DNA from 3 places in the Streptomyces mabaensis genome. Region 2 is predicted to be linked to each of the others. Evidence: riboswitches for the same ligand, from Rfam matches in the RefSeq annotation. Region 2 holds a riboswitch; each other region holds the start of a gene.
What was found. A riboswitch is a leader RNA that binds a small molecule or an ion and turns the genes downstream of it on or off. The one in region 2 is predicted to bind cobalamin.

Region 1 (7,302 bases), on a different contig from region 2:
CGCCCTTGAAGGCGACCGTCATCTCGTCGCCGACCTCGACGCCGTGCCGCTTGGCGTAGGCGTCGCCGACCGACATGGCGTCCTTGCCGTACGCCGCCGCGAGTTCACCGGCGACCGTCACGCGCCGCAGGTCCTGCGCGTACGTCGGGTCGGCGGCGGCCAGTCCCTCCTCCTCCGTCTTACCGTCGGGGGAGGTCAGCTTCGCGTCCACGAACTTGTACTCGGTGACGTGGGCGATGCCGGGAGCCGCCTCCAGGGCCTGCTGGGCCTGCGGCATGATCGGCTGCCCGTTCGCGGACTGGACGATGAAGTCCGCGCCGACCGACCTGTCGAGCTCGTCGGTGGCCGAGGCCACCATCGAGGACCCGACGACCGACAGGCAGGCGACCAGCGCGAGCCCGATCATCAGCGCGGCGCCGGTGGCTCCCGTACGGCGCGGGTTGCGCAGCGCGTTGCGCTCCGCCATCCGTCCGACCGGGCCGAACATCCGCAGGACGACCGCGCTCAGCACCTTCACCACCCCGCCGGCCAGCAACGGTCCGATCACCACGAAGCCGATCAGCGTCAGCACCACACCCGCGCCGAGGAACAGCGAGCCCTCGCCCGCCTTGTCGGCGGTGGCCGCGAGGTAGAGCCCGGCGACGCCGGTGCTCGTCAGCGCCAGCCCGAGGATGCCCCGGATCCAGCCCGCCTTGCGGTCGCCGGGCGTTCCCGCGTCGCGCAGGGCGGCCATCGGCGAGACCTTGCCCGCCCGCCGGGCCGGCACGGCCGCGGCGATGAGGGTGACGACCACGCCGAGGACCACACCGACCACCGGGGTCGTCCACTTGACCGTGAGGTCGGCGGTGGACAGCTCCATGCCCATGGAGCCCATCAGCTCCATCAGCCCGACGGCGAGACCGACGCCGGCGCCCACGCCGAGGACCGAGCCGAACACGCCGAGCAGCAGCGCCTCGACGCGCACCGACTGGTTGATCTGGCCCCGGCTCGACCCGAGGGCCCGCATCAGGCCGATCTCACGCGTCCGCTGCGCGACCAGCATCGAGAAGGTGTTGAAGATCAGGAAGATGCCGACGAGGAAGGCGATGGCGGCGAAGCCGAGCATCACGTACTTCATCACGTCGAGGAACGAGCCGACGTCCGCGCGGTTGGCGTCCGCGGCCTCCTTCGAGGTCTGGAGCTTGTACGGGCCCTCGACCGAGGCGGCGAGGTTCCGCTTCAGCTGCTCGTCGCTGACCCCGTCGTTCGCGGTGACGGCGACATGGGTGAACAGGTCCGTCCCGCCGAGGAGCCCCCGCTGCGCGGTGGCGGTGTCGAAGTAGACGACGGCCGCACCCGGGTTGGTCACCTTGAAGGTGGCGATCCCGGAGATCTTCGCCCGGATGTCACCGGTGACGGCGATAGTGCGCAGCTCGTCGCCGAGCTTCAGGCCGTGCTTGTCGGCCGTGTCGGCGTCGACCATCACCTCGGTGGGGCCGCGCGGCGCGTGACCGGAGGTGATCTCCATCGACTTCAGTTCATTGCGGGTCCAGTTGCCGGCGAGCGTGGGAGCGCCGGTGGTGGAGCCCATGTTCTTGTTGTCGCTGTTGACGACGGTGACGCTCATCGAGACGACCGCGCCCTCGGCAGCCTTCACCCCGTCGGCCTCGGCGACCTTCGCCACGACCGAGGCGGGCAGCGTCTCGGGCCGGCCGGTCTGCGAGATCTCCTCGCCCTCCTTCGCGGACTTCGGGCTGACGGTGACATCGGCCGAGGTGACGGCGAAGAGCTTGTCGAACGTCGTGTTCATCGTGTCGGTGAAGACGAGCGTGCCGCACACGAACGCCACCGACAGCAGGACCGCGACGGCGGACAGCGCCATCCGCCCCTTGTGCGCGACGAAGTTGCGCATCGAGGTCTTGAGTACGGTCATGACGTCCGCCCGCGCGCGTCGAAGTCCTTCATCCTGTCGAGGACCTGATCGGCCGTCGGGTTGAACATCTCGTCCACGATCCGGCCGTCCGCGAGATACAGCACCCGGTCCGCGTACGAGGCCGCCACCGGGTCGTGCGTGACCATCACGATGGTCTGCCCCAGCTCGTCGACCGACTTCCGCAGGAAGCCGAGCACTTCGGCGCCCGCCCGGGAGTCGAGGTTTCCGGTCGGCTCGTCACCGAAGATGATCTCGGGCCGCGCCGCCAGCGCACGGGCGACCGCCACCCGCTGCTGCTGACCGCCGGACAGCTGCGTCGGCCGGTGCTTCAGCCGCCCGGCGAGACCGACGGTCTCCACCACCCGGTTCAGCCACTGGGCGTCGGGCTTGCGGCCCGCGATGTCCATCGGCAGCGTGATGTTCTCCAGCGCGTTGAGCGTCGGCAGCAGGTTGAACGCCTGGAAGATGAAGCCGATCCGGTCCCGGCGCAGCTGCGTGAGCTTCTTGTCCTTGAGCTTGGTGATCTCGGTGTCGTCGACGTAGATCTCGCCCGAGGTCACGGTGTCGAGGCCGGCGAGGCAGTGCATCAGGGTCGACTTGCCCGAACCCGACGGCCCCATGATCGCGGTGAACCGCCCCCGCGCGATGTCCACATCGACATGGTCGAGCGCGACGACCCGCGTCTCCCCCGACCCGTACGCCTTGACGACCTGCCGCGCCCGCGCGGCTACGGCCGTAGGCCCTCCAGTGCCCTCGTGCCTGGGAATGGTCACAGCCGTAGTCACGGTAAATCTCCTCGGTCGACGTCGTGGTGCGTGCCTGGAACAACTGGGTCGAGTCTGGTCGGCACAGGGGTACGGGCGCGCTGGTGCGCATCTCCGTATCCACCCGGGGGTTAGCCCCACCCACCGGGTGAGGCGGCCCGTAAGAACCAGTTAAGAACCGGTCCGCGGCCATCTCCTCCTCCACCGGTACGAACGGCCCCTGGCCCGAAGGGCGGAGGTCCCCCTAGGGGGAGTACGCCGTCGGGCGGAGTCCGTCTCGGGGACCCCCGCCCCCTCCCGCGGCCCGGCCCGGGAATGAGAGGGTGTCCCAGGAAAATAGATGCACGGTGAAAGGATTCGGGTGAGCGGCAGCAGCGGCGGCGGTACGGAAGCCCTGCCCGGCACCCGGTCCGCCCCGGAGTCCGCCCGCCGGCGCAGGCCGGTCGTCGCGGCGCTGATGCTCGGTATGGCGCTCGCCGCCCTCGACGGCACGATCGTGTCCACCGCCGTCCCCCAGATCGTCGGCGACCTCGGCGGGTTCGCGGTCTTCTCCTGGCTCTTCTCCGGCTACCTCCTCGCCGTCACCGTCACCCTCCCCGTGTACGGCAAGCTCTCCGACACCTTCGGCCGCAAGCCGGTCCTCATCGCCGGCATCGCCCTCTTCCTCGTCGGGTCGGTCCTGTGCGCGGTGGCCTGGAACATGGCGGCCCTGATCGCCTTCCGGGTGGTCCAGGGACTCGGCGGCGGCGCGATCCAGGGCACGGTCCAGACGATCGCCGCCGACCTCTACCCCCTCAAGGAACGCCCCAGGATCCAGGCCCGGCTCTCCACCGTCTGGGCCGTCTCCGCGGTGGCCGGACCGGCGGTCGGCGGGCTCCTCGCCGCGTACGCCCACTGGCGCTGGATCTTCCTGATCAACCTGCCGATCGGGGCGTTGGCGATGTGGCTGATCGCCCGTCACCTCAAGGAGACCGCCCGTACGGCTCCGGCCGCCCGCCCCCGGATCGACTGGGCCGGCGCACTGACCGTCTTCGCCTGCGGCGGCCTGCTGCTGACCGCCCTGGTCCAGGGCGGCGTCGCCTGGCCCTGGCTGTCCGCGCCCTCGCTCACCCTGCTCGCCGGGGCGGCGGTCCTCGCGGCGCTGGCCGTCGTCGTCGAGCGCCGGGCCGCGGATCCGGTCATCCCCGGCTGGGTCTGGCGCCGCCGCACCATCGCCGCCGTCAACCTGGCCCTCGGCGCGCTGGGGCTGCTGATGGTCGCGCCGACCGTCTTCCTGCCCACGTACGCGCAGTCGGTCCTGGGCCTCGGCCCGATCGGCGCGGGCTTCGTCCTTTCGATCATGACCCTGAGCTGGCCCATCTCCGCCGCGCTCAGCCAGCACGTCTACACCCGCATCGGCTTCCGCAACACCGCGGTCATCGGCATCTCACTCGCCGCCGTGATCCTCCTCGCCTTCCCCCTCCTGCCCTACCCGGGCTCCCCCTGGCAGCCCGCCCTGATCATGCTGCTGCTCGGCGCCGCCCTCGGCCTCTTCCAACTGCCGCTCATCGTCGGCGTCCAGTCGACGGTGGGCTGGTCGGAACGCGGCACCACCACCGCATCCGTACTCTTCTGCCGCCAGGTCGGCCAGAGCGTGGGCGCCGCGCTGTTCGGCGCCGTCGCCAACGCCACCCTCACCGCCCGCCTGCCGGACGCCGACCTCGACGGCGTCGCGCACGCCCTGGAACACCCCGCCTCCCTCACCGCGGAAGCGGCGGACCAGCTGCGCCGGGCGGTCGACACGGCGGTGGACCACGTCTACCTGGGCGCGGCGGCAGCGGCGGTACTGGCCCTGCTGGCCCTCCTGCTGATCGCGCCCCGCCGCTTCCCGGTCATCACGGAGGACTGACCCGACTGTTAGTCAGCCACCCTGCGCATGACCGACGTCGCCGAACCACGCCCCTGCGCGTCCCCCCATGTGGTGGGGGGCACAGCCGAAGGGCTGGCGCGGTCATGTGCGTTCTGGGATGCTTCCGTCCGACAAGCGACGGCGGAACGAGGAAGCCGGTGAGATTCCGGCACGGTACCGCCACTGTGTAGGGGGAGCGACTCCGCCGAAGCCACCGCCCCGTCGGGGTGGGAAGGCCGGAGAAGCGTCGATCCCGAGTCAGGAGACTCACGCCGTCGCACCTCGCCATACCGGGGCGGATTTCCCCGAGAGAGGACGGTGGCACTCGTGTGCCCGCGTGCTTGTGTGAAGTTTCCACTCCCGGCTGCCCGTATGAGATGGACGCGACGGCTTGTCGCTCGGACCCTGCCGTCGGAGCGCTGAAGGGCCTCCCGGCGACGCTCGGCGTCCCACCCTCTCGCTGACTGTGCGACCGCCCCTCGGTCGTTCCCTTTCCCACGCACCCGGAAGACCGGTGCGCTTCGACGCATGCCCAGGAGCCCTCGTGTCCGTACGACCAGTCCCGCCTCTTCGACGCCCTGCCGGCATTACGGCGCTGATCGCCGCTCTGAGTTTCACCCTCGCCGCGTGCGCCGACGGCGACTCCGCCCGGCCGGCGGATTCCCGGGCCTCGGGGTCCGCGGCCGGCTGCATCTCCGACTTCGATCCGGCCGAGGACTACTTCCCCGTGAAGTCCACGGTGGAGCACGCGAAGAACTTCACCTTGCGGTACGAGAAGAGCTACCAGGTCCTCACGGTCAAGGAGCCCTACCCCAAGGGCAAGCCCGAGTCGTACGTCCTGGTCAAGTGCGGGGCCCCCAAGCCGAAGCTGTCCGGCGACCTGGCCAAGGCCCAGCAGATCACCACTCCGGTCAAGAGCCTGTACTCCGCCTCGACCACGCACCTGCCGCTGCTGACCGAGACCGGCACGCTGAATGTCCTGACCGGTGTGGCAAGCGGCGCGTTCGTCAGCTCCGCCGAGGTCCGTGAGCGGGTGACGTCGGGCAAGGTCGCCGAGTACGCCAAGGACAACACCCTGAACGCCGAGCAGGTCATCGGCGCCAGGCCCGATGTCCTGATGACCCAGGGGACCGACGACCCGCAGTACCCGAAGCTGCGGCAGGCGGGCATCGCCGTCGTCGCCAACGCCGAGTGGCTGGAGCCCAGCCCGCTCGGCCGCGCCGAGTGGGTCAAGGCCATGGCCGCACTCACCGGAGCCGAGAAGCGCGCGGGCGAGGTGTTCGACACCGTCGAGAGCGACTACGGCAAGGTCGCCGCCAAGGCCGCGAAGTCCGTCTCGGCGGGCAAGCCCGTCAAGGTGCTGCCGGGCACGATGTACCAGGGCACGTGGAGCATGGCCTCCGGCGGCAGCTACGTCGGGAAGCTGATCAATGATGCCGGTGGCACCTACCCGTGGGCGGGCGACAAGGGCACAGGCAACCTTCAGTTGAACTTCGAGGCCGTGTACGCCAAGGGCGGCGACGCGCCGACGTGGCTGGTCGGCGAGCAGTGGAAGTCGACTGCCGACGCGGTCAAGGCGGACCGTCGCTACGCCAAGCTGAACGCTGTGAACGCGGGTGAGGTCTGGACGAACACCAAGGCGCTGGGTCCCGGCGGCGGCAACGACTTCTACGAGCGCGGCGTCCTGCGTCCGGACCTCGTCCTCGCCGACCTGTTCGCCCTCCTGCACCCGGACCAGGCCGCGGGCCACACCTTCACCTTCTACACCAAGGTGCCGCGCGCGTGACCACGCGGACAGCCGTGACGCCTGCCCCGGCCCCGGCCCCGGCCCCGGCAAGCCCGGTGCCCGGGCGTCGGCGTCTCCTGGTCGTCTCCGGGCTGGCCGTCGGCACGGCAGTTCTGTTCGTGCTGACGGTCGCCGTCGGCTCCTACCAGGTGCCTGTCGGGGAGGTGGTGCGTGTGCTGTTCGGCAGTGCGGGGGCCGACCCGCGGTGGGCCGTCATCGTCGAGGAGGTGCGGCTGCCGCGTGCGCTGACGGCCACCGCTGTGGGCGCTGCCCTCGCCGTGGCCGGCGTGCAGATGCAGACGCTGTTCCGCAACGCGCTGGCCGATCCGTTCTCACTCGGGGTGAGTTCGGGGGCAAGCATGGGGGTGGCGGCCGTGGTGGTCAGTACGGGCGGTGTGGCCGGGAGCTTCACCGGTGACCTGGCGGGGCTGGGCCGCATCGGCGTGGTGCTGGCCGCTTCCCTCGGCGCCGGGTGTGTGCTGGCGCTGGTGCTGCTGCTGTCGCGCTGGGTCCGCTCGGCGGTCACCCTGCTGGTCATCGGCGTGATGATCGGCTCGGCGGCCACCGCGGTGGTCAGCGTCATGCTGGTGTACGCCCGGCCCGAGCGCGCCCAGCAGTTCGTGATGTGGGGACTGGGCAGTTTCAGCGCCACTACCTGGCCCGACCTCGCGGTGATGCTCCCGGTGATCGGGGCGGGCCTGGCGGCCGCCCTGCTGACCACCAAGCGCCTCAACGCGCTGCTGCTCGGCGAGGACTACGCCCGCACCATGGGCCTGAACGTCCGCAGAAGCCGCGACCTGGCGCTGCTGGGAACGTCGCTGCTGGCCGGGGCCGCCACCGCGTTCTGCGGCCCGGTCGCCTTCCTCGGCCTGGCCGTACCGCACCTGACCCGCGTCGCCCTGGGCACCTCCGACCACCGGGTGCTCGTGCCCGCGTCGATGCTCGCCGGTGC
Region 2 (7,302 bases):
TCGACCCGCAGCACGCCGAGAAGCTGTGGCAGGCCCTGACCGAGGCGGGCACCCCCGTCGGCCTCGTCCCGGCCGGACTGTCCTGCCGCGACACGCTCCGCCTGGAGGCGGGCATGCCGCTGTACGGGCACGAGCTGACCACCGCGCTGACGCCGTTCGACGCGGGCCTCGGCCGGGTCGTCAAGTTCGAGAAGACCTCCAACGACGGCAAGTTCGTGGGCCGGGCGGCCCTGGAAGCCGCCGCCGAGCGCGCCGCGACCAAGCCCCCGCGCAAGCTGGTCGGCCTGATCGCCGAAGGCCGCCGGGTGCCCCGTGCCGGCTTCGCCGTTGTCGCCGACGGCAAGGTCGTCGGCGAGGTCACCTCGGGCGCGCCCTCCCCGACGCTCGGCAAGCCGCTCGCCATGGCGTACGTGGACGCCGCACACGCCGAGCCCGGCACCTCCGGCGTGGGCGTCGACATTCGCGGTACCCATGAGCCGTACGAGGTCGTGGCGCTCCCCTTCTACAAGCGCCAGAAGTGACCTCGCACACGCGCGTCTCACTCTTCAAGACATCAGTCCAACATCACTCCCCCGCATCCAGGAGAATCAGGCCATGAGCAACCCCCAGCAGCTTCGTTACAGCAAGGAGCACGAGTGGCTGTCGGCCGTCGAGGACGGCGTGTCGACGGTCGGCATCACGGAGTTCGCCGCGAACGCGCTCGGCGACGTCGTCTTCGCCCAGCTGCCTGAGGTGGGCGACACCGTTGCCGCCGGCGAGACCTGCGGCGAGCTGGAGTCGACCAAGTCCGTCAGCGACCTGTACTCCCCCGTCTCCGGTGAGGTCACCGAGATCAACCAGAACGTCGTTGACGACCCGTCGCTCGTGAACACCGCCCCGTACGAGGAGGGATGGCTGTTCAAGGTGCGCGTCTCCGACGCGCCGGACGATCTGCTCTCCGCCGACGAGTACGCCGCCCTCTCCGGCAACTGAGACCCCCAGGGACCGTGATGTCTTCGAAGTCGCTTCTGAACACCTCCCTCCATGAGCTGGACCCGGACGTCGCCGCCGCTGTCGACGCCGAGCTCCACCGTCAGCAGTCCACCCTCGAAATGATCGCTTCGGAGAACTTCGCTCCGGTCGCGGTCATGGAGGCCCAGGGCTCCGTTCTGACGAACAAGTACGCCGAGGGCTACCCCGGCCGCCGCTACTACGGCGGCTGCGAGCACGTCGACGTGGTCGAGCAGATCGCGATCGACCGCATCAAGGCACTGTTCGGCGCCGAGCACGCCAATGTCCAGCCCCACTCCGGCGCCCAGGCCAACGCGGCCGCGATGTTCGCGCTGCTGAAGCCGGGCGACACGATCATGGGTCTGAACCTGGCCCACGGCGGGCACCTGACCCACGGCATGAAGATCAACTTCTCCGGCAAGCTCTACAACGTGGTCGCCTACCACGTCGAGGAGACCACCGGACAGGTCGACATGGCCGAGGTCGAACGGCTGGCCAAGGAATCCCGGCCGAAGCTGATCGTCGCCGGCTGGTCCGCCTACCCGCGCCGGCTGGACTTCGCCGCCTTCCGCCGGATCGCCGACGAGGTCGGCGCCTACCTGATGGTGGACATGGCCCACTTCGCCGGCCTGGTGGCCGCGGGCCTGCACCCCAACCCGGTACCGCACGCCCACGTGGTCACCACCACCACCCACAAGACCCTCGGCGGCCCACGCGGCGGCGTGATCCTCTCCACCCAGGAACTGGCCAAGAAGATCAACTCCGCGGTCTTCCCCGGCCAGCAGGGCGGCCCCCTGGAACACGTCATCGCGGCCAAGGCGGTCTCCTTCAAGGTCGCCGCGTCCGACGAGTTCAAGGAGCGCCAGCAGCGCACCCTGGACGGCGCCCGGATCCTCGCCGAGCGCCTGGTACAGCCCGACGTCACCGAGCACGGCGTCTCCGTCCTGACCGGCGGCACGGACGTCCACCTGGTGCTCGTCGACCTGCGCAACTCCGAACTGGACGGCCAGCAGGCCGAGGACCGGCTCCACGAACTGGGCATCACGGTCAACCGCAACGCCATCCCGAACGACCCCCGGCCGCCGATGGTCACCTCCGGCCTGCGGATCGGCACGCCGGCCCTGGCCACCCGCGGATTCGGCACCGAGGACTTCACCGAAGTCGCCGACATCATCGCCGAAGCACTCAAGCCGTCATACGACAGCACCTCCCTCAAGGCCCGCGTCACGGCCCTCGCCGCCAAGCACCCGCTGTACCCGTCACTGTGAATCGGTGACATTGCTCGACCCCCGTCGCCATGAGCCCCGCACGAGCCCGTTGATCTGACGGATTCACCGTAGGGCGGCGACGCGATGGCCCGGCCTGAGTTGTCCACAGGCCGGGCCATTCGTATGACCGGACGGACAGCGGTACCTCCCCGACACTCGGCCGAGGCATGCCCGTCACCCATTCGCGTTAGGCTCGTCTTCTACAAACACTCCTTACCGCACCGCACCCGCACCCGCACCGCCCACCACGAGCAGACAAGGGAGTCCGCCACCGTGGCCATCTCCGTCTTCGATCTTTTCTCCATCGGTATCGGTCCGTCTTCGTCGCACACGGTCGGTCCGATGCGGGCGGCGCGGATGTTCGTCGGCCGGCTGAAGAAGGACGGTCTGCTCGCGCAGACCGCCGCGGTGCGGGCGGAGCTGTTCGGCTCGCTGGGCGCCACCGGGCATGGTCACGGCACCCCGAAGGCGGTGCTGCTGGGCCTGGAGGGCCACTCGCCCCGCACGGTGAACGTCGAGACGGCGGACGACGAGGTCGAACGGATCCGGCAGACCGGCCGGCTCCGCCTGCTGGGCGCGGAGATCGGCGCGGCGCACGAGATCGAGTTCGACGAGCCGAACCAGCTGATCCTGCACCGCCGCCGCTCCCTCCCGTACCACGCGAACGGCATGACCCTGTTCGCGTACGACGCGTCGGGCACACCACTGCTGGAGAAGACGTACTACTCGGTGGGCGGCGGCTTCGTCGTCGACGAGGACGCGGTGGGCGAGGACCGGATCAAGCTCGACGACACCGTGCTGAAGTACCCCTTCCGCACCGGTGACGAGCTGCTGCGGCTGGCCTCGGAGACCGGTCTGTCCATCTCCGCGCTGATGCTGGAGAACGAGAAGTCCTGGCGCACCGAGGAGGAGATCCGCGAGGGCCTGCTGGAGATCTGGCGGGTCATGCAGGCGTGCGTGGCACGCGGCATGTCCCGCGAGGGCATCCTGCCCGGCGGGCTGAAGGTCCGCCGCCGGGCGGCCACCACGGCCCGCAAGCTGCGCGCCGAGGGCGACCCGACCGCCCTCGCGATGGAGTGGATCACCCTGTATGCGATGGCCGTGAACGAGGAGAACGCGGCCGGCGGCCGGGTGGTGACCGCCCCGACCAACGGCGCCGCCGGGATCATCCCGGCCGTCCTGCACTACTACATGAACTTCGTGCCCGGCGCCGATGAGGACGGCGTGGTGCGGTTCCTGCTCGCCGCGGGCGCCATCGGCATGCTGTTCAAGGAGAACGCCTCCATCTCGGGTGCCGAGGTGGGCTGCCAGGGTGAGGTCGGCTCGGCCTGTTCGATGGCGGCCGGCGCGCTGGCGGAGGTGCTGGGCGGCACCCCGGAGCAGGTGGAGAACGCCGCGGAGATCGGCATGGAGCACAACCTGGGCCTGACCTGCGACCCGGTCGGCGGCCTGGTGCAGATCCCGTGCATCGAACGCAACGGCATGGCGGCGGTCAAGGCGGTCACCGCGGCGCGGATGGCGATGCGCGGCGACGGCAGCCACAAGGTCTCCCTCGACAAGGTCATCAAGACCATGAAGGAGACCGGCGCGGACATGAAGGTCAAGTACAAGGAGACCGCCCGCGGCGGCCTCGCCGTCAACGTCATCGAATGCTGAGCGACGCGCGACAGCGGACCCGTCAGCCACACCTCGGCGCGTGATCCCGTGAACGCCTGAACGCATGATCATCTGGACATGTGAACACGTGAATGTTTGACCCGATCCCCGTCAGGCGCGCCCTTGTCGTGCGCCCGTGCGCGGGTTGTCGCAGGTCGTCACGCCCACTAAGGTCACAGGGCCTTGGTGTTCGGGAAACCGGTGCGGTACCGGTGCGGCCCTCGCCACTGTGATCGGGTAGTCCGACTCCACCCTCCGGGGAGCCACTGGACCACCGCGGGAGACCGCGGAGTCCGGGAAGGCGGAGTCGGACGGCACATTGCCAGTCCGGGGTGGACCCCAGGACCCCCCGTCAGCCAGGAGACCGGCCAGGGCGCGTTGTCCATCCACGAGGTGCTGGAGAGGGTCTACCCAACCATGCATATAGCCGAGGGGTTTCTGCCCCCGCTGCACGCGGCCGCCTGGGGCGCCGCGTCAGCTCCGTTCGTCGTCCACGGAGTCAGGGCCCTGACCCGTGAGGTCAGGGCCAACCCCGAGAGCACCCTGCTGCTCGGTGCCTCCGGCGCCTTCACGTTCGTTCTGTCCGCGCTCAAACTGCCCTCCGTCACGGGCAGTTGCTCCCACCCCACCGGAACCGGTCTGGGTGCGATCCTGTTCAGACCGCCGATCATGGCGGTGCTGGGCACCATCACCCTGCTGTTCCAGGCCCTGCTGCTGGCCCACGGCGGACTCACCACGCTGGGGGCCAACGTCTTCTCGATGGCCATCGCGGGGCCCTGGGCGGGTTACGGGGTGTACCGGCTGCTGCGGCGCTTCGACGTGCCGCTGATGGTCAGCGTGTTCTTCGGTGCCTTCGTGGCCGACCTGAGCACGTACTGCGTCACCAGCGTGCAGCTGGCGCTCGCCTTCCCCGACCCGGCGACCGGACTCCTGGGCGCACTGGCCAAGTTCGGCGGGATCTTCGCCGTGACCCAGATTCCGCTGGCGGTCAGCGAGGGTCTGCTGACCGTGCTCGTCATGCGGCTGCTGATCCAGTCGAGCAAGGGCGAGCTGACACGGCTCGGGGTCCTGCTCCAGGGCGCGCAGCCCGGGCAGAAGAAGCCCGGGCAGAAGAAGGGGGCCGTGGCCTGATGAGCCGGAACGCGAAGATCAACTCACTGCTGCTGCTCATCGTGGCCGCACTCGCCGTACTGCCGCTCGCGCTCGGCCTCGGGGACGGCAAGGAGGAGCCGTTCGCCGGAGCCGACGGGCAGGCGGAGGCCGCCATCACCGAGATCCAGCCGGACTACGAGCCGTGGTTCACCCCGCTGTACGAGCCGCCGTCCGGTGAGATCGAGTCGGCGCTGTTCTCCTTGCAGGCGGCGCTCGGCGCGGGCGTACTGGCCTACTACTTCGGGCTGCGCAAGGGCCGCAAGCAGGGCGAAGCCCGCGCGGCGGCAGCCACGGGAGCGGCGGCAGCCACGGCCGGGGAGCCGGGCGAGCAGCCCGCCCGCCGGCCCGCCGGCCCGACGTCGTAACCGGCGGATGCTGCCGATCGACGCGGCGGCGCACAGCAGTCGCTGGCGCCGCCGCCATCCGCTGGAAAAGGCCGTCCTCGGTCTCGGGCTGACCGTTTCGGCGGTCTGCCTGCCGCCCTGGCCGGGTGCGGTGATCGTCGGCGCCGCCACGCTCGCCGTGCTGCTCGGCCCGGCCGGGGTCGCGCCCCGCCAGCTGTGGCGGGCGTACCGCATTCCGCTCGGGTTCTGCGTCACCGGCGCGGTACCGCTGCTGTTCCAGGTCGGCGGTACGGGCGGCCTCGTGACCCTCGCACCCGAAGGCGCGGCGCACGCCGGGCAGTTGCTGCTGCGGACCTCGGCGGCCTCGCTCGGCGTGCTGCTGTTCGCCTTCACCACTCCCGTCTCCGATGTGCTGCCGCGGCTGGTACGCGCGGGCGTCCCCGCGCCCGTGGTGGACGTCGCCCTGGTGATGTACCGGATCAGTTTTCTGCTCCTGGACGCCATCACCCGGATACGCCAGGCGCAGGCCGCCCGGCTGGGCCACACCACCAGGGCGGCCACCTGGCGTTCGCTCGCCGGCTTGGGCGCGACGGCTTTCGTCCGGGCCTTCGACCGGGCGGAGCGCCTTCAGTCGGGGCTGGCGGGCCGCGGCTACGACGGCACCCTGCGCGTCCTGGTCCCGCCGGCGGTGCTCTCCTGGCGGTTCCTGGCCGCGAGCGGCGCGCTGCTGGCGGGGGTCACCGCCCTCACGCTCGTACTCGAAAGGCTCTCCCTGTGACCAGAGTGACCACAGCGTCCGCACGGCCCGCCGTGGGGGCGCCCGTCGTGGAGCTCCTCGCGGCTGGTTATGCCTACCAGGACGGCCCGGCCGTACTGAGCGGCGTCGACTTCGGGATCCGCGAGGGCCGTTCGCTGGCCCTGCTCGGCCGCAACGGCAGTGGCAAGACCACGCTGCTGCGGCTGCTGAGCGGCGGACTGCACTGCGCGTCGGGCGAACTGCGGCTGGAGGGTGCGCCCGTGGCGTACGACCGGGCCGGACTGACCCGGCTGCGGACGACCGTTCAGCTGGTGGTGCAGGACCCGGACGACCAGCTGTTCGCCGCCTCGGTCGGCCAGGACGTCTCGTTCGGTCCGATGAACCTTGGCCTGCCGGAGGCCGAGGTACGCGACCGGGTGGCGGAGGCGCTGGAGGCCCTGGACATCGTGGCCCTGCGGGACCGGCCGACGCACCTGCTGTCGTACGGGCAGCGCAAGCGGGCGGCGATCGCGGGCGCCGTGGCGATGCGGCCGCGGGTGCTGATCCTCGACGAGCCCACGGCCGGTCTGGACCCGCACGGCCAGGAACGGCTGCTGGAGGTGCTGGAGCGGCTGCGCGAACTCGGCACCACCGTCGTCATGGCGACGCACGACGTGGACCTCGCGCTGCGCTGGGCGGACGACGCGGCGGTGCTGGCCCCGGACGGGCTGCACACCGGGCCCGTCGCCGAAGTGCTCGCCGACCAGGGGCTGCTGGACGCCGCCCGGCTGCGCCGGCCGTGGGGTATGGCGGCCGCGGAGGTGCTGCGGGCGCACGGACTGCTCGGCGGGACGGACGCCGGGCCGCGCACCCCGGAGGAGCTCGGTGGCTGGGCGACGGCGGTACGGGGGACCTGATCGGCCCGCACCCGCCGGACCTGCCGGGGCCTGTCGGGCCCTGATCCGCCGGACCGGCCCTGAGCGCGCGGTACCTAAGATGCCTCCATGTCACTCCCGCACGCGATCCTCACCGCCCTGCTCGAAAAGCCGTCGTCGGGGCTGGAGCTGACCCGCAGGTTCGACCGGTCCATCGGGTACTTCTGGTCGGCCACGCATCAGCAGATCTACCGGGAGCTGGGCAAGCTGGAGCAGGCCGG
Region 3 (7,302 bases), on a different contig from region 2:
CGGAAGGGCGGTTCCTCCAGCCGGCGCTCGATCCTGCCGATGCCCTCGCCGAACTCCCTTTGCAGGCCGGCCCGCTCGGCGGCCACCACCTCACCGATCAGGGCCAGGATTCCGAGTACGAGGACGATGCTGCCGATCAGCGTCACGGCAACGGCCAACGGCCGTGGGACACGGTGGGTCAGCAGATCCGCCACCGGCCTGAGCATCGCGGTGACGACCAGGCCGAGGAACACGGCCACGGCGATCTCGTGAAACCGTCCCAGCACGGAGAAGACGGCGTAGACGGCGGCCCCCACCACGAGGATCCGCCACGCGTACGCGGCAGCCGTCCGCAGTGCCGGAAACACCCGGCCCTCGCCCCCCGACGCCGGCCCCACGCCTTCACCCGACTGCCGGGCGGGCATACGGTTCATGCCGCGCGGTGCCCGGCGCCGTGCCTGGCGCGACGCCGCGCGGATCAGGTTCCGCCGCGCCGCGGACGGCGCGCCGGGGTCCGGGTTCGTGCGCCGCGTGTCCGGTTGCCTGGGCATCCCTAGCTCGTACCACCAGGAACCCGTCACCCCACGCGCCAGGCGTCACATTCGCCCGAAGGCACCCGGGCCGCTGCTGAAGCGCGGCGGCCGACACCGACGGTTAGCATGCGAAACGAGGCCCGCAATTGCGACACGGGGGAATCGCAGCCTTCGACCCTGTATGGAGGCTCCACCGTGCGACGCAGACCCAGGACAGTCCTCCTCATGTGCCTGCACCTGCTCATGGGCACTTGCCTGGCGGGCTGCGTCACCGCTGATGCCGAGAGCGCGCCGAAGCCATGTCCGTCCGGCCAGGTCTCCCGAGGCGGCACCTGCATTCCGGCCGGCACCGCCGACTTCATCAGGAAGCAGGTCGAAGACTCCCTGAAGAAATACAAACTCAACGCAGCCATCGCGGGAGTGTGGGTCAACGGGGAAAGAGTTTCGACCGTCGCTTCAGGGGAGTCGATGACGGGAGTCCCCGTTTCGACGGACATGCATTTCCGGATCGGCGCGGTCGCGATTCCCTATCTGACGACCGAACTGCTCAAGCTGGTGGACGAGGGCAAGGTCAAGCTCGGCGACAAGATCTCCCGGTGGCGCCCCGACCTCCCGCACGCGGACGAGATCACGCTGAAGATGCTGGCCTCCACGACCTCCGGATACTCGGACTACGTCCAGGACCGCACATTCCTGGCCGATCTGTACAAGAATCCGTTCCGGCAGTGGACGGCGGAAGAACTGGTGAAGATCTCCGTCTCCAAGCCCCTCGTGAAACCTCCGGGAACGGGTTTCGTTTACTCGCACGCCAATTGGGTGATCCTGGGTGACATCATCTCGAAGGTGGAGAAGAAGCCGCTGGCGGAGGTGATGCGGAACGACATCCTGAAGCCCCTCGGCCTGACCGGGACCGACAACCCGTCCACAGCCGATATCACGCCCCCGGTGTTGCATGCCTTCGACAACGAACGGGACGTATTCGAGGACTCCACCTACTGGGACCCGTCATGGACGCTGGCACCGGGAGCGGTCATGACGGGAACGCTGGAGGACCTGGGGAAGACGATGGCGGCGCTGGGCGAGGGGAAGCTACTGACGCCCGAGTCTCACCGAGCACAGATCACCCCCGTGTCCAAGCTGTCACCGACGACGGACTACGCCCTCGGAGTGGCGGTGCAGAACAGCTGGCTCCTGCAGAACCCGTCATTCGCCGGCTACCAGGCCACGGTCGCCTACCTGCCGTCCAAGAAGATCGCGATCGCGACGGTCGGGACCCAGGGAATCGGCAGCAACGCCGCGAAGAACTTCACCACCCCGCTCCTGGCATCGATCGCCAACCACATCGCTCCGGACCGGCCGTTGAAGGCCGACTGACCGCAGTACGGATCAAATGGTCGACTTGGGCGACCATTGGAACCAGTTCTAGTTATAGTGACCCTCATGGCTGTGCCGCCGGAGAGATGAGGGGCCCATGACCCAGGTGTCCGACCACGGTGGAGGCGTCTGGAGCATCAAGGTCCCCATCCCGGACAATCCGCTCGGCCACACCCTCGTCCACCTGCTCGACACCGACCGCGGCCCGGTGCTGATCGACACCGGCTGGGACGATCCCACCTCCTGGGACACCCTGGTCGCCGGACTCACCGCGCTCGACGTGGACATCGCCGACATCCACGGCGTCGTCATCACCCACCACCACCCCGACCACCACGGGCTCTCCGGGCAGGTCCGTGACGCGTCCGGCGCCTGGATCGCGATGCACGCGGCCGACACCGAGGTCATCCAGCGCACCCGCACCGCCGAGCCCGGCGTCTGGCTCGACTACCTGGCCACCAAACTGGCCGCCGCCGGCGCCCCCGACGAGCACACCGCCCCGCTGCGCGCCGCCCGCGCGTCCGGGCGGATGCGGACCCTGCCGGGGCTGCGCGCCGCCCTCCCCGACCGGGAGATTATCCCTGGCGAACTCCTCGACCTGGCCGGACGCCGGCTGCGCGCCATCTGGACGCCGGGCCACACCCCCGGCCACGTCTGCCTGCACCTGGAGGAGGACCACCCGGCGAACCTCCCCGGCAACGGGCGGCTCTTCTCCGGCGACCACCTGCTCCCCGGGATCTCCCCGCACATCGGCCTGTACGAGGACCCGGAGGACACCAGGGTCACCGACCCCCTCGGCGACTACCTCGACTCCCTCGAACGCATCGGCCGCCTGGCCCCCGCCGAGGTCCTCCCGGCCCACCAGCACGCGTTCACCGACGCCCCCGCCCGGGTACGGGAGTTGCTCGCCCACCACGAGGAACGGCTCCAGGGGCTCCTGGACCTGATCACCACCCCGCTCACGCCCTGGCAGCTCGCGGAGCGCATGGAGTGGAACCGCCCGTGGGAGCAGATCCCGTACGGCTCAAGGAACATCGCGGTCTCGGAGGCGGAGGCCCATCTGCGCCGCCTGGTGAAACTGGGCCGGGCGGAACCGGTCCCGGGCAGCACCCCGGTCACGTACCGGGCCGTACAGGCGTGTCGGTAGGGTTCGCGCATGTCTTCGTCGCTCCGCCTGCGGCTGGTGGGGTTCCTGATGGGCCCGCTTCGCGGTGCGGTCCGTATGCGAAGAGGTACGCAGGCGTGGCCAGACGCGCGTGCCGACCAGATAGAGGCCGTGCAACTTGGCATGGGTAGCGAAGTCCTCACCCTCGCTCGCCACTTGCTCATGGACAGCACATCCACGGTCGACGAACTGCGTTTCGCAGCCCGCCGGTTGTCGGAATGCCTGGCCGATGCGCTGCGCGTCGCGGAGAGCCGGGGGCGTCGGCTTCGGTCCCGGCCGCAGTCCTGACAGGGCCACGACCCCGGTCCCGCCCCGCGGGCGGGTTGCTACGGGCCGGTAGAGTGAGCCCGTCGTCATCACGTCGTACAGGGGGAAGCCGGTGCAAATCCGGCGCTGACCCCGCAACCGTGAGCCGCCCTCGCCGGCGGTGAGTCGGACTGCCCTGTCGGACGTGACCGGCTCGTGCCGCCGGAAGTCCCCGGTGGCCGGCACCGTCGAGGTATACGGAGCCGGAGCCTGGTACCTGCGCGTGCCTGCTTCCGGCTCCCCAGTGGAGAGGCACCGCCCGCCATGACCGTTCGCCGCAGCGCAGCCGCGCTCGCAGCTTCCGCCGTACTCTGCGTGGCCGCTGCCCCCACCGCCTTCGCAGCGCCGTCCCCGGCCCCGGCGCCGGTGATCCCCGCCGGCCTGTACGGCAAGAAGGACCCGACGTACGACGGCGTCTGGCGCCAGTCGATAGCCATGCTCGCGCAGGACACGGTCGGGGTCACACCCGCGAAGCAGGCCGTGAACTGGCTGACCGGGCAGCAGTGCGCGAACGGCGCGTTCGCCGCGTTCCGCGCCGACGCCACAAAGGCCTGCGACGCCAAGACGATGGTGGACAGCAACTCCACCGCCGTCGCCGTGCAGTCCCTGGCCGCGCTCGGCGGGCACGCGGACGCGGTGAAGAAGAGCGTCGGCTGGCTGAAGTCCGTACAGAACGACGACGGCGGCTGGGGCTACATGCCAGGCGGGCCGAGCGACGCGAACTCCACGGCGGTGGTCATCGGCGCGCTGGCCGCGGCGGACGAGAAGCCGGCCGAGGTGAAGTCGAAGAAGGGCAGGTCGGCGTACGACGGGCTGGTGTCCTTCCAGCTCGGCTGCGACGCCGCGAAGCCGGCCGAGCGCGGCTCCTTCGCGTACCAGCCCGACAAGACCGGCAAGCTCGCCGCGAACGGCGACGCCACCGCGGCCGCCGCGCTCGCCGGACTCGGCAGCGGCCTGGTCGTGGAGCCGCTCGGCAAGGACGACACCGCCGTCGCACCGCTGGACTGCAAGGCGGGCGCCGGCAAGGTCACCGCCGAGACGGCCGCGGCAGGCGCCGCGGGCTACCTCGCGGCGACGCTGAAGAAGGACGGGCAGCACCTGACGGCCCTCACGCCCGGCGCCGACCAGCCCACCCCCGACATCGGCAACACCGCCGACGCGGTCATCGCGCTGGCCGCCGGCCAGCACAAGGACGCGGCGGCCGGACCGCTCGGCTGGCTGCAGCAGAACTCCGCGGAGTGGGCGAATGACAACCCGGCGGGCCTCGGCACGCTGGTGCTCGCCGCGCACGCGACCGGCACGGACCCGCGCGCGTTCGGCGGCGCCGACCTCGTGCAGCAGCTGAACGCGACCGGCCCGGCCCCCGAGGCCGCCGCGAAGCCCGCCGCGGAGAAGAAGGACACCGACGACTCCGGGGTCAGCGTCTGGTGGATCGTCGGGGTCGGCGCCGTCGCCGGTATCGGCATCGGCTTCCTGATCAGCGGCCGGAACAAGAAGAACCAGCAGCAGGCGTGATGCGGACCCGGATCGCCGCCTTCGCCCTCGCGCTCGGCACCCTTCTCGGCGTGCTGGGCGCGGGGTCCGCCCAGGCGGCCGGATACCGCTACTGGTCGTTCTGGGAGCGGGACGCCGGGGCGTGGAAGTACGCCACCCAGGGGCCCTCGGTGGCGAGGCCGGCCGACGGCGACGTCCAGGGCTTCCGCTTCTCGGTCAGCGAGGACTCTCAGGACTCCGCGCAGCCGCGCGGAGCCGCGGACTTCGAGGCGATCTGCGGCAAGACCCCCACGCAGGACGGCCGCAAGCGCGTCGCGCTGGTCATCGACTTCGGTACGCAGGCGGACGCGCCCGATGGCGAGACGCCGCCCGGGCCGCGTACGGCGTGCGCGCGGGTCGGCGCGGACGCGACGAGCGCGGAAGCGCTGGCGGCGGTCGCGAAGCCGCTGCGCTACAACAGCGACGCGCTGCTGTGCGCGATCGCGGGCTACCCGAAGGCGGGCTGCGGCGAGCAGGTGTCGGGCGACGCGCAGAAGTCGCCTGCCCCGGTGCCGGATGACGCGGCTGAGGACGACGGCCCGTCCGCGGGCCTGCTCGCGGGCCTCGCGGCTGTACTCGCGCTCGGCGCGGCAGGCGTATGGCAGTCCCGCCGCCGTCGCGGCGGCCGCGGCTGACCGGGCGCGTACCGATGCCCCACACCGCACCCGCGGGAAACCCGGGCCCGGATCTTCCGCCCCCCGCCGGGGTCGGGGCCGCCGGCGGCAGCGGAAACAGCCGCCCCCGCCGGCAGCGACTCCGCGCGCCCGAGGCCGGCCGTAGCAACGCCCTGCATGCCGGGGCGTGGTGGCTGTGGGCGCTCGGGCTGGCCGCCGGCGCCTCGCGGACCACCAACCCCCTCCTTCTCGGCCTCCTCATCGGCGTCGCGGGCTACGTCGTCGCCTCCCGCCGCACCGACGCCCCCTGGGCCCGCTCGTACGGCGCGTTCGTCAAGCTCGGCCTCGCCGTCATCGCCATCCGCCTCGTCTTCGCCGTCTTCCTCGGCTCCCCCGTTCCCGGCGCGCACACCCTCTTCACCATGCCCGAAGTCCCGCTCCCCGACTGGGCGCAGGGCGTGCGCATCGGTGGCCGGGTGACCGCCGAGGGGCTGGTCTTCGCGCTGTACGAGGGCCTGAAGCTGGCCACCCTCCTCATCTGCGTGGGCGCGGCGAACGCCCTCGCCAACCCGGCCCGGCTGCTCAAGTCGCTGCCCAGCGCCCTCTACGAGGTGGGCGTGGCCGTCGTCGTCGCGATGACCTTCGCGCCGAACATGGTCTCCGACGTCGTCCGGCTACGCGCCGCCCGCCGGCTCCGGGGCCGCCCGACCGGCGGGATCAAGGCGATCCTCCAGATCGGACTGCCGGTCCTGGAGGGCGCGTTGGAGCGCTCGGTGGCCACCGCCGCCGCCATGGACGCGCGCGGGTACGGCCGTACCGCCCAGGTCCCGAAGGCCGTACGCCGCACCACCAACGCCCTCACCATCGGCGGGCTGCTCGGCGTGTGCGCCGGTTCGTACGGGCTGCTCGCCGCCGAGGGCGCGGCCTTCGGGCTGCCGGTCCTCGCCGCCGGGCTCGCCGCCGCCCTCACCGGGCTCCGGCTCGCCGGCCGGCGCAGCGTACGCACCCGCTACCGCCCGGACCGCTGGGGCGTGCGCGCCTGGCTGGTGTCCGGTTCCGGGATGGCCGTCGCGGCGCTGATGATCTGGGCCGGTTCGTACGATCCGGAAGCGCTGCACCCCGGTGTTGTCCCGCTCACCGCACCCGAGTTCCCGCTCTGGCCCGCCGCTTCCGTGCTGCTCGGCCTGTTGCCCGCCTTCGTGGCGCCCCTGCCACAGCTCCCGCCGAAGGAGTCCGCGTGATCCGGTTCGAGAATGTCTCCGTCACCTACGACGGTGCGCCGGCCCCCGCCCTCCAGGGCGCCGATCTCACCGTCCCCGAAGGGGAGCTGGTCCTGCTCGTCGGCCCGTCCGGAGTCGGTAAGTCGACCCTGCTGGGCGCGGTCTCCGGGCTGGTGCCGCACTTCACCGGCGGCACGCTGCACGGCCGCGTCACCGTCGCGGGCCGTGACACCCGTACCCACAAGCCGCGCGAACTCGCCGACGTCGTCGGCACCGTGGGGCAGGACCCGCTCGCCCACTTCGTGACCGACACCGTCGAGGACGAGCTGGCGTACGGCATGGAATCGCTCGGCATCCCGCCCGCCACCATGCGGCGCCGCGTCGAGGAGACGCTCGATCTGCTCGGCCTGGCCGAGCTGCGCGACCGGCCCATCGCCACGCTCTCCGGCGGCCAGCAGCAGCGCGTCGCCATCGGTTCCGTCCTGACCCCGCATCCGCGTGTCCTCGTCCTCGACGAACCGACGTCCGCGCTCGACCCGGCGGCCGCGGAGGAGGTGCTCGCCGTGCTCCAGCGTCTC

Region 1: another riboswitch for cobalamin. It lies ahead of ACWV17_RS07545 (ABC transporter substrate-binding protein); the one in region 2 lies ahead of ACWV17_RS20510 (energy-coupling factor ABC transporter permease).
Region 3: another riboswitch for cobalamin. It lies ahead of ACWV17_RS10475 (prenyltransferase/squalene oxidase repeat-containing protein); the one in region 2 lies ahead of ACWV17_RS20510 (energy-coupling factor ABC transporter permease).

Annotation. Positions count from the first base shown of each region.
Region 1 covers NZ_JBSOPZ010000006.1:135,147-142,448, forward strand. Annotated here, with positions in the region: gene ACWV17_RS07530 (ABC transporter permease) at 1-1,912, opposite strand, end outside; gene ACWV17_RS07535 (ABC transporter ATP-binding protein) at 1,909-2,697, opposite strand; gene ACWV17_RS07540 (MDR family MFS transporter) at 3,017-4,564, shown strand; cobalamin riboswitch at 4,667-4,855, shown strand; gene ACWV17_RS07545 (ABC transporter substrate-binding protein) at 5,109-6,350, shown strand; gene ACWV17_RS07550 (FecCD family ABC transporter permease) at 6,347-7,302, shown strand, end outside.
Region 2 covers NZ_JBSOPZ010000022.1:35,942-43,243, forward strand. Annotated here, with positions in the region: gene gcvT (glycine cleavage system aminomethyltransferase GcvT) at 1-521, shown strand, start outside; gene gcvH (glycine cleavage system protein GcvH) at 595-972, shown strand; gene glyA (serine hydroxymethyltransferase) at 990-2,258, shown strand; gene ACWV17_RS20505 (L-serine ammonia-lyase) at 2,532-3,914, shown strand; cobalamin riboswitch at 4,082-4,301, shown strand; gene ACWV17_RS20510 (energy-coupling factor ABC transporter permease) at 4,332-5,045, shown strand; gene ACWV17_RS20515 (energy-coupling factor ABC transporter substrate-binding protein) at 5,045-5,431, shown strand; gene cbiQ (cobalt ECF transporter T component CbiQ) at 5,439-6,188, shown strand; gene ACWV17_RS20525 (energy-coupling factor ABC transporter ATP-binding protein) at 6,194-7,063, shown strand; gene ACWV17_RS20530 (PadR family transcriptional regulator) at 7,151-7,302, shown strand, end outside.
Region 3 covers NZ_JBSOPZ010000009.1:141,152-148,453, reverse strand. Annotated here, with positions in the region: gene ACWV17_RS10490 (AI-2E family transporter) at 1-404, opposite strand, end outside; gene ACWV17_RS10485 (serine hydrolase domain-containing protein) at 708-1,886, shown strand; gene ACWV17_RS10480 (MBL fold metallo-hydrolase) at 1,984-3,033, shown strand; cobalamin riboswitch at 3,378-3,529, shown strand; gene ACWV17_RS10475 (prenyltransferase/squalene oxidase repeat-containing protein) at 3,622-4,872, shown strand; gene ACWV17_RS10470 (SCO2322 family protein) at 4,872-5,525, shown strand; gene ACWV17_RS10465 (energy-coupling factor transporter transmembrane component T) at 5,540-6,745, shown strand; gene ACWV17_RS10460 (ABC transporter ATP-binding protein) at 6,742-7,302, shown strand, end outside.